2 regions of the Paenibacillus rhizolycopersici genome follow, and region 2 is predicted to be linked to the other one. Evidence: predicted binding sites of a transcription regulator. Region 2 holds the regulator's gene; the other holds the start of a gene.
The links. Region 2 encodes LexA, which represses DNA repair genes until DNA is damaged. Its sites were predicted from a motif close to CGAACATATGTTCG; they were not measured.
Positions count from the first base shown of each region.

Region 1: the regulator LexA is predicted to act here: its motif matches at 2,421-2,434, upstream of addB (helicase-exonuclease AddAB subunit AddB).

Region 1 covers NZ_JADCNN020000003.1:142,942-148,119, forward strand. Annotated here, with positions in the region: gene addB (helicase-exonuclease AddAB subunit AddB) at 1-2,368, opposite strand, end outside; gene IM700_RS04480 (hypothetical protein) at 2,498-2,644, opposite strand; gene IM700_RS04485 (methyltransferase domain-containing protein) at 2,716-4,089, opposite strand; gene IM700_RS04490 (Na/Pi cotransporter family protein) at 4,249-5,178, shown strand, end outside.
Region 2 covers NZ_JADCNN020000009.1:177,631-182,808, forward strand. Annotated here, with positions in the region: gene IM700_RS12265 (HAD family hydrolase) at 1-537, opposite strand, end outside; gene IM700_RS12270 (hypothetical protein) at 586-1,116, opposite strand; gene IM700_RS12275 (DUF896 domain-containing protein) at 1,129-1,302, opposite strand; gene IM700_RS12280 (LysM peptidoglycan-binding domain-containing protein) at 1,467-1,763, opposite strand; gene lexA (transcriptional repressor LexA) at 2,043-2,669, shown strand; gene IM700_RS12290 (hypothetical protein) at 2,776-2,928, opposite strand; gene IM700_RS12295 (hypothetical protein) at 3,051-3,605, opposite strand; gene glnA (type I glutamate--ammonia ligase) at 3,925-5,178, opposite strand, start outside.

The sequences.
Region 1 (5,178 bases), on a different contig from region 2:
GCGTCAAGCCGCGCACCCGATTTCGATAATCCAGCGAAGTGAGCAAACGCGATGCTTTGCTCTCCCATTCCGGTTGGGTCTTGTACCATTCCAGCACGCGCCACCATAACGGCGAAATGGGCTCCCCCGCTTTCCATCGCCGCAGTTGACCAATCAAAGCGCTGAGCGCGGGTCCTGGTCGCGAGACAAACTCCATTGGCAAAGCAGCCTGGTCGTCCAGTCCATCGGCAGGTCCCGGCGCTAAGACAAGCGGCCGCTCCTGAAGTCCCGGGAAGATCCGTTTCACATGTCGGATGACCTCGGACGGCAGAAGTGCGCCGCCCTCCCCGTCCGCAGCCGGATAGCTAAGCCACAGCGAGCGGCTCGCCCCCGACAACGCCTCATACACGAGGAAGCGCTCATCCAGCAGCTTGCGAGCAAGCCCCGGGGCCAGCTCTAAGCCGATCTCCGCCAGACGCTGGCGCTCCTGCTCGCTAAGCACGCCCTCCTCTTGCAGGTTCGCCGGCATGATTCCTTCGTTAATTCCCAGCAGGAACAGATGCTTGACCTGCCCCGAACGCGTACGCTCGGTGCTCCCGATCAGCACCTGGTCGAGCGAAGGCGGCACCAGCGACACCTTGAGCTCCTTCAGTCCGGTCTCCAGCACGCCGGCAAACAGCTCCAGCTCCAGGGGCTCGTCCCCCATCATTTCTACGATCTGGTCCAACACGTCAAGCACCGCGCCCCATAATTGGCGATGCTCCATCGCCTGGCGAGGCTTGCCTTCACGTACCATCTGGTGGGCCAGCACATCCAGGCGCTGAGCCGCCTCAACGCTCTCCAGCATCTGATACACAGCGGCACACATGTCGGCGGCGTTTTTCGCCTTCCGGATCTCTTTCTCGAACGCCGACAAGGGACCGGCAACCGCAGCGCGGCAACGTTCTAGCAGTTTCAACTGCTCCAAGGCCTTGGCCGAAGCCGTTGTTTGATCATCCTGCTCGAGCGACAGGCTTGGAGCGGACTTCCATGGCCGCCCGTCAAACCAACGGTAGCCTTGAATGCCGCTCGCCAACGCATAATTCTCCAGCATATCCATATGCTCGCGCGTCAAGCTGCCGTCCAGCGGCAGAAGAAATTCACTTTTTACGCAGCGGAATACGTCATCATATTTCCAAAACCCGAGCACGACGTCCAGCGTCGCACGGATAAATTCAACCATCGGGTGAAACAACATGCTTGTCTTCTGATCAAGAAAACAAGGGATCCCGTAGGCTTCCATCGTCGGAGCGAGCAGCTCTTCGTAATCCCCTAGATTACGAACCAGCAGCGCCATATCCCGCCAGCGTATTCCTTCTTCCCGAGCCAAGCGCACCATCTCGCGAGCGGTGCCTTCAACCTCGGCGCGCCGGCTGGCTGCCCGGTGTATAGACAAAGCCCGTCCCAGATCTTGCGGCGGAGTTGACTGCGGCCACGGTGAGCGCCGCTCGTAAGCTGACTCCAGATACGAAAGCGTCTCGCTCTCCCGAAAACGGGGAAATGGACGCTCCTCCAGCAGCTCGGCTGGCTGGACTTCAATTCCAGCCTCCGCAGCCAGTTGGTTCAATTTGACGAAGGCGGATGCGGGTGTGTGGAACAGATTTAACTCATGCGGCAGCGTTCCGTCATTATAGGTTCGATCCAGCGTCAACGAGATCGTGACAGACGCGGCGGCCTTGAGCAGTTCGATAATCGCCGTGTATTCCTGCGGGGTAAACGTATGGAATCCGTCGATCCAAATCTCTGCCCCCCGCAAATAATCCGATTTCCCGGCTCCCTGTGCCAGCTTGACCACATGGTCCTCGTTGTCGATGTACAAGCGGGACAGCTCCTCGTCGAATTCGGCGAACAGCAGGCTAAGGTCGTGCATTTTATCCTTCAGTAACGGGGACTCTCCTTCGCTTTGTTCCAGAAGGCGATAGTGCTCCTGCAAAGCCGGGAAATCCACGTTATATTTCTTCATTTCCGTATACAGTCCGGCGATCCGGTCGATTAATCCGAGCTGATCCCCGCCGTGCCCAAACAGCTTTAACTCGCCTTTCCGACGGCGCATGAGCTTGTACAGCAGCATTTTCTTGCCTTCGTCATCGATCGGTACAAGCGCCGCACCGCCGGTTTCCTGCATGACGCGCAGCGCCAGGCGGCGAAAGCCCAGCACCTGAGTGCGGACGGTACCGCGAAGTCCCGGGGCGGTGGCGATCCGCTGTTCGATTTGGAAGGTGCCTTGTTCCGGGGTTAAGATGATGAGCGGCGGACCGGTGGGATGCTCGCGCAGTGCCGCGGTTACCCGGTCGAGAATGAGGCTGGTTTTGCCGCTGCCGGAGCGGCCGAGTATGAACCGTAAAGACATGGAAGTACCTCCTACCACGGACAATTCGTTAGTTTTCAGTATAGCATAAATACGATCAAACATTCGCATATAAAAAATAGCCCCGCTCCGCGATAATCGCGAAACGAGGCCCATCTATCCCTGTTCAATTTAGAAATCAGCCTGTTGCCTACTTTTCATGTAGCTGTCCATCCATTCCGGGTGAGTCGGGATGTTTCGGACGAAATCGAGCAGCAAGCCTAGACCCGATTTGGCGTCCCCTTGCGCAAAGGCTTCATTGTACCCTCTCCCTTTCATTTTTCCTCTTACCCTTAGCTATCGGCAGAAATCAGGAAAAATGTTACACCCTTGTCTCTTGGTTTCCAAGGTTAGAGAGCGTCTTTACTACGCACCTCGAAAATGGCGAATTTCAGGTAATGTCCTTCGTCGACCCCCAGAATTTGAGGATGGTCTTTTCCAGCCGCCCGCCATTCGACCAGGCGCAGCACTTTTCCGGCATCCTCCGCGGCCTCCAAAATCGTCTCCAGGAACAGATCCGGCCGCATGTGGTAGGAGCAGCTGGCCGTTACCAAATACCCGCCTTCGTTAACTAGCTTCATGCCGTGAAGGTTAATGTCCTTGTAGCCGCGGCAGGCACCTTTGACCGCCGATTTCGTCTTGGCGAACGCCGGCGGATCGAGTATGACGACATCCCAGGAACGTCCGCCGCCGGCCGTCAGCGGTACGGAAGTATCGACCTTGCCGTCCTGAGCCGCCCTGCGCGTCCGCTCCTCCAGACCCTTCACTTGGCTGCGCAAATAGTCAAATGCGTCGGCCACGACAAATTCAACGCGGTCGGTGAACCCGTTTAACTCGACGTTCCGTTTCGCGCTTTCGATCGCATGCTCGGAGATATCGAGGCAGGTGACCTTTTTCGCCCCGTATTGGCAGGCGTGCAGGGTGAAGCTTCCGGTATGTGAGAAGCATTCCAGCACGGTCGCCCCGTCCCAATATGGGAAGGTGACCTCTTTGCCGTTCCGGTTGACCGGTGCAAGTCGAACTCCGCCGTCTTCCGTGGGCAACTCCTGAAGCGCGATGCCGCTGCGCTCGCCCCAACCGGTCATCAGCGGCTTGATGGAGGCCCGATTTTCCCGTTGGTCGAAGAAATACCCCGTTTTTTGCCCCTGTTCGATATCCACTTCAATCTGGAGCCCGTTCTCCGTCACGATGACATGACGCGGCGGCTCTCCGAAGATCGGACCCTTCACCTGCTCCAGGCCTTCCATTTCACGCACGGATACGTCGCTGCGTTCGTAGATGCCAACGGGATGCAACACTTCCGTCAGCGCCGTAACGATCTGCTCTCGGCAGCGGTCCATCCCTAACGTCAGCAGCTGTACGACCAGCACCTCTCCAAACTTGTCTACGATCAGACCAGGCAGAAAGTCCGCTTCCCCGTAGACCAGCCGGTAGGCATCCTCTTTCACGAACCGTTCCCGATGCTTCATGCATTCCGTAAACCGACGAACAAAAAAGGCGGTGTCCATCGCCGCCAGCGGCGTATAGGATACGACGCGGACGGTAATTTGCGAAGCCGGATTGTAATACCCTGTTGCCAGGTAGCGGTGTCGGTAATCGACAATTTCAACCAAAGCGCCCGGTTCTACGTTACCTTCTACATTCTCAATTTCGTTCTTGAAGATCCAAGGATGCCCTTTTTCCAACCGTTTCTTACGGCTGCGCTGCAGTATAACCCTTGCCACTCGATACTTCACTCCTCATAAAAAAAGTAAGCCAATGCTTCTTGGCGCCTCTTCGGCTCGGACCTGCGCCTGCTTTGCTAGCATGGAAGTTGTCCGTCCGTCATATATGTAACTTGTACGAATGTAGCCTTTTATTTTGCGGGAAAGGGGATCGCCGATATGTTTCAAGACATCTTGTTCCCGGTGACGTTTGGGCTCGCCCTATTCCTGTTTGGCATGAAGGTCATGGAGGCTTCCCTGCATGCTTGGGCCGGCCCCAAGCTGATCGGTTTTCTTCATCGGACAACGCGAACGCCTTGGACCGGCTTGCTGTCGAGTACGCTGATCACGGCCGTTCTGCAGAGCAGCACAGCCGTTACGGTCATGACAATCGGGCTCGTTAACGCTAGGTTGTTGTCCTACGCGCGAACGTTAGGGATCATCCTGGGAGGCAATATCGGAACCTGCCTGACCACGGAACTGCTTGCCCTTAATATAGCCAAGCTAGGCGTTCCCATGCTCATCGTTTCGTTAGGGATGTGGGCGGCCGCCGTGCTTGGCGGCGAAATGCTGCCCGGCTATATTCAGCGCCGCTTGCCTTGGCTGCAACCCTTGCAGTTTGGTGCCCTTGCTATGGCCGGCTTCAGCCTCGTGATGATCGCGATTCGCTTCATGCAATCGATCGGTCCGGCGCTGGAGGAACGCGGCGTAATCTCTTGGCTGTTGGAGCATGCCACTGGCAGCCTGCTGTGGGGCGCCTTCGCCGGCGCCGTCCTGACGGCGATCATTCACAGCAGTGCCGCGGTCGTCGCCATGACGATGGGACTTGCCGCCAGCGGTGCCCTGCCGGTGGAGTTTGGAATCGCCATGGTCATCGGCTCCAACGTTGGCACCTGCGTCACCGCGGTGATCGCCGCGATCGGCGGCACCCGGTCGGGCCGATTCGTCGCCTGGTCGCATGTGACGCTAAACGTGCTGGGGGCAGCGTTGTTCCTGCCGCTGGTTCCGCTGTTGCAAGGGATGGCAGCCTCGCTGACCGGCGATCTCTCGGCGCAAATCGCCCATACGCAAACGATTTTTAATGTCGCATGCTCTTTGCTCGCGCTGCCG
Region 2 (5,178 bases):
CTCATCAAAATACGGTGCCAGTTCCGGCACCCCATCCAGTTTCTCCTGCTGAAGCGCCGGACAACCATTCGTCAACAGCAATAGCTTCACTTTGCCTTTCAATTCCTTAAGAACCTGGAACGTTTCCTCGTATACGTGGGGACGAGAGCGGCGTTCGCGTCCGAATTGCTCCGCCAACTCGCCGGCCAGCACCTCGTCATCGACTCCAAGTGCAAGCAGACCACGCCGCCAAGACTCCTTGCGATAGATCGGGGCTAGCTGCTCCAATTGGCGAAATTCCGGTTGTTCCCCTGCGGAGAACGTTGCCCATAATCCCTCAAACGGATTGATACCAATCATCGTTGTGAAAGGATAGGTTTCATAGGATTCATACAAGCTCCGGGCTTCCCGGCGTACTGCCTCTTCCAGTTCTTCGGGATTTAATCTCCCCAACTTGGCCGCCGCGCTTTCACATGTCGCCGCAAAAGCTTCTCTTACGCTCCGCTCATCCCAGAGCAGCGTGTCGTCCAGGTCAAAACATACCGCTTTGATCGTCATTCGTCCCAGCCCTCTCCGTTCTATCGCTTTATACTTGCAAATGTGATTCTATTCTTTCTCCAATTTTACATGATGGGTATTGGCATACAGCTCCAACCGCGTGGCCATTGCTTCCGTATCGAAGCGGTTGCGTGTGCGGTAGAACACCCATTTGGGTTCCCGTGTTTTCGGTTCAATCACAATTTTGTTCCGGCTAACCTTGATTTTGCTAATGTTACCGGCATCCAGCATGCGATCACGATTGAATTTCGAGGTGTACAGCCAGCTCTTGTTGATGCGCAAATAAGGCTTGCGAAGAAAAATGGCCAAAGCCAGCACAATATACAAAAAGATCGTCGCCCAATACAGCACCGAGTTCACTTCCGCAGAATTGCCGATGATCCCTACGCCGCCATACAGAAGGGCTAACAGGAACAAGAGAAAAGGCAAAATGATGTTGCGCCCTTTAAAAACATCACCTTCCCCGTTTGCCCCAAGCGTCGACCGTGAATTTCGCGTCGTCTGCCCAACTTGCGGTCCCTTGCCTTTCTTATTCATTCTTACTTGATTACGTTCTACTTTGCGATCAAACGAACCCATACCCGTTCCTCCCTATTTATCTACAATCTCGATCGACTCGAGCTGGTGCCGAAAATTCCTGCGAACGTTTTGCAGATACGTTTCCCGAAGCTGGGCTCTTTCCAATAGCTCGTCTTGCGATAATCCTTCTTCTTTGGCTTTTCGAGCCAGCTCATTAATCCGCTTAACCAACGCATCAATATCCATAAGTTCCTCCCACTTCTATATATACTATGCTTCCCATGGTGTTACACAGGGCATTAATTCTTACTTTGACATGAGAAAAAGAGCTTGTCAAGGCGACGGCAACCCCATCCCGCATCCTTGAAACAAGCTCTGGTTCTTCCTATATATCATAACTCGGTTAACCTCTAATGTTTGTTGGGCAACATCAGCGTATCTCCCGCTTGAATCGAGCTGGTACCGAGCCCATTGGTCCGCATCAACTTCTGAATGTAGACTCGCGTATCTTGACCTTGAGGCTTATGAGCCACGGCAATTTCCCACAAGGTATCTCCAGGCATCACTACAACATATTCTGCCCGCTCTTCCGTGGCGGAGTTGTCGATGGACGCTGCAAAGGCCTGTACCATACCGGTGCATGTGATGCTGAGAATGATCAGAAGCACGGCAATTTTGGACAATCTACTCTTCAGAAATGTACTCATATGTAATCTTCTCTCCATAGGACGACGAAAAGAAGGTTGTTCGTAGATGCTTTGATAGGAACTGTACTTCAACATATAACCATCACTCCAAACAAGTGTTCTGTTTTATGTAATCAATATAACACGAACATTTGTTTGATTCAATAGTTTTTTCGAACGGTTGTTCTTATTTTTTTTAGTTTCCGTATATTGATCTCTCTTTTTAGAACTAATGTTTGTACGAACGGAAGTTCTGTGTTATAATTTTTCCAAACGTTACTAAATGGGGTTGATCCGTACATGTCAAAGGTATCGAGCCGGCAACAGGCCATTCTTGAATTCATTCGCAACGAAGTACGCGCCAAAGGTTATCCACCTTCCGTACGTGAGATAGGGGAAGCCGTCGGATTGGCGTCCAGCTCCACCGTTCACGGCCATCTGGACCGCCTGGAGAAGAAAGGGTTCATCCGGCGCGACCCGACGAAGCCGCGTGCCATCGAGTTGTTGGGCCAAGAAGAGTCGGAGAATTACAATTTGTTTGCACATAGCATTGCCCGCGTTCCCGTTGTCGGGAAAGTAACTGCAGGCATGCCGATCACGGCAACGGAGAATATTGAAGATTATTTCCCACTGCCAGAGCATTACGCTGCTGACGGAGAAGTATTCATGCTTTCCGTGGTTGGCGACAGCATGATCGAAGCCGGAATACATAGTGGGGATTATGTGATCGTCCGCCAACAGCAAACGGCCAACAACGGAGAGATCGTTGTAGCCATGACGGAAGATGACGAGGCGACGGTCAAGACGTTTTATAAAGAGAAAGACCATATTCGCTTGCAGCCTGAGAATTCAACGATGGAACCGCTTCGTTTGAAGCATGTGACCATCCTGGGGAAAGTCGTCGGTCTGTTCCGCGACTTGCACTAATTTTCTAAATATGCGGCAATGATAACATCAAACAGGACGAAGCGATGGGTTTATATCGACTTCGTCCTGTTTGGTTTATCCGCCTTACGCATTCCCTTCCCCCTTACTAATCCCATTCGAGGTCCAGGAAGTGCATTAGATTGTAGCCTGTCTTTTCGCGGCGGCCGCGTGTGCCCCAACCAAATCCGGCACGTTCTGCTATCCACCACTGCTTTAACCGGTAGCGACGGCGTTGGTATCTTTTCAATTCGGTCACCATGTGACTACCTCCTTAATTCAATTCATCTCCCCCATCCTTTGCGCTTAGCTTGACCCAATACTTTCAAACGTATGTAAATAGGAACAAACCATTTGATGTCAAATCATTGTTCCTATCCTTTTTTACCTATTATTCATATAATTGTTATGACTTTGTTCCATTCTCTTGTAGATTCCGTCCATGAATTGTTTATGCTCTCGAAATAACTCCTGACTTTGCTGAAGTTGCCGATTCATCAAGTTGATTTGATATTGATCGTAATTTTGATTCTGGTATTGAGCAGCTGGTTGACCTTTAGTCAGATTGACCTTTGCCTGTGTATTGCTTTGCACGATACGGTCTAAACTTTGCAAGACCGAAGGATACCCCAATTGATTCAAATGTATAGCCGATGGTCGCACTTCTTGTTCTAATACATGATTCAATGTGTCGAGATACATCGCTGCGTTTACTGGATTCTGGATTTCAGAATTTAACAATTCGACCATTCGAATCATTATTTTCATTTCCTCCATCTCAACGAGTTGCGGGTCCTTCGAAATAACCGCTCTTCTTTCTTGTGACAATCCTACAGACTGATTCTGAGGTCTATCATAGGTTTTGATTGAACCCGGCTGTTGATTGCTGCATCCGACTAACGCTATCAAAATGTACAGGATAAGCCCCTTCCTCCTCATCTCCAACATTCCTAATAAGTATGGCCGTTAGCACATCGGTGGGAACCATAATGGTTCGGATTCATCGTGCAGCCATTATAGGAAGTGGTACAGTGCGGACATGGAGCGTTACATTCATTTATATCATTGGTGATTTGAGGTACCTCTTGCTCCTCGATGCGTATTTGACCTCTTTCCAGTGTTTCTGTAGCCATCGTTTTGGGCCTCCTTATAATTCATAAGGTTAGCTCTCTCGGCTTCCTCCATGTATGGAAAGATCTACAACGACATAAAAATATCCCCCAACGCCAGGCGTTGAGGGATATGCGTAAACTTATTCTTAATACAATGTCATATATTGATCGCGTTCCCATTGATGAACTTGGGTACGGAAGATGTCCCATTCGATTTCTTTCAACTCGTAGAAATGAGTCAACGCATGGTCACCCAACGCTTCGCTAATAATTTCACTGCGCAGCAATTCGCCAAGCGCTTCCTTCAAGTCGGACGGAAGACTTGGGATCCCTTCTTCCACGCGTTCTTCCTCAGACATCACATAGATGTTGCGATCGACTGGATCAACCAGCGGGAGCTCCTTCTTGATGCCATCCAGGCCCGCTTTCAACATCACAGCCAAAGCTAAGTAAGGATTAGCAGCCGGGTCCGGGTTACGCACTTCAACGCGTGTGCTAAGGCCGCGGGAAGCTGGAATTCGGATCATTGGGCTGCGGTTGCTCGAAGACCAGGCCACATAGCAAGGTGCTTCATAGCCAGGCACGAGACGTTTGTATGAGTTTACGGTTGGGTTTGTGATGGCTGCAAATGCGCGAGCATGCTTCAGGATACCAGCCATATAGTGGCGTGCTTCGTTGCTCAGGCCCAGGCTATCACTTTCCTCATAAAACGCGTTCACGTTACCTTTGAACAATGATTGGTGGCAATGCATCCCCGAACCATTCACGCCGAACAACGGCTTCGGCATAAACGTGGCATGAAGCCCATGCTGACGAGCAATCGTCTTAACGACCAATTTAAAGGTTTGGATTTGGTCAGCGGCTTTGATCGCACTCGCGTATTTAAAGTCGATCTCATGTTGACCCGGAGCCACTTCATGGTGGGAAGCTTCGATTTCAAAGCCCATTTCTTCCAGTGTCAATACGATTTCACGGCGGCAATTCTCGCCGAGGTCCGTAGGGGCCAAATCGAAGTAACCGCCTTGGTCATTCAACTCGGTAGTAGGGTTGCCTTTATCGTCGGTTTTGAACAGGAAGAACTCCGGTTCCGGCCCAACATTCATCGCGGTGTAGCCCATCTCTTCGGCTTCCTTCAGCGCGCGTTTCAAAATCCCACGCGGATCGCCGGCAAACGGTGTACCGTCAGGCATATATACATCACAAATCAAACGTGCTACGCGATCCTCCGTCACCCAAGGGAAAATGACCCAAGTGTCCAGATCCGGGAAGAGATACATGTCGGACTCCTCGATACGAACATATCCTTCGATGGAAGAACCATCAAACATCATCTTGTTGTCCAACGCCTTCTCCAATTGGCTGACCGGAATTTCCACGTTTTTAATCGTTCCCAGCAAATC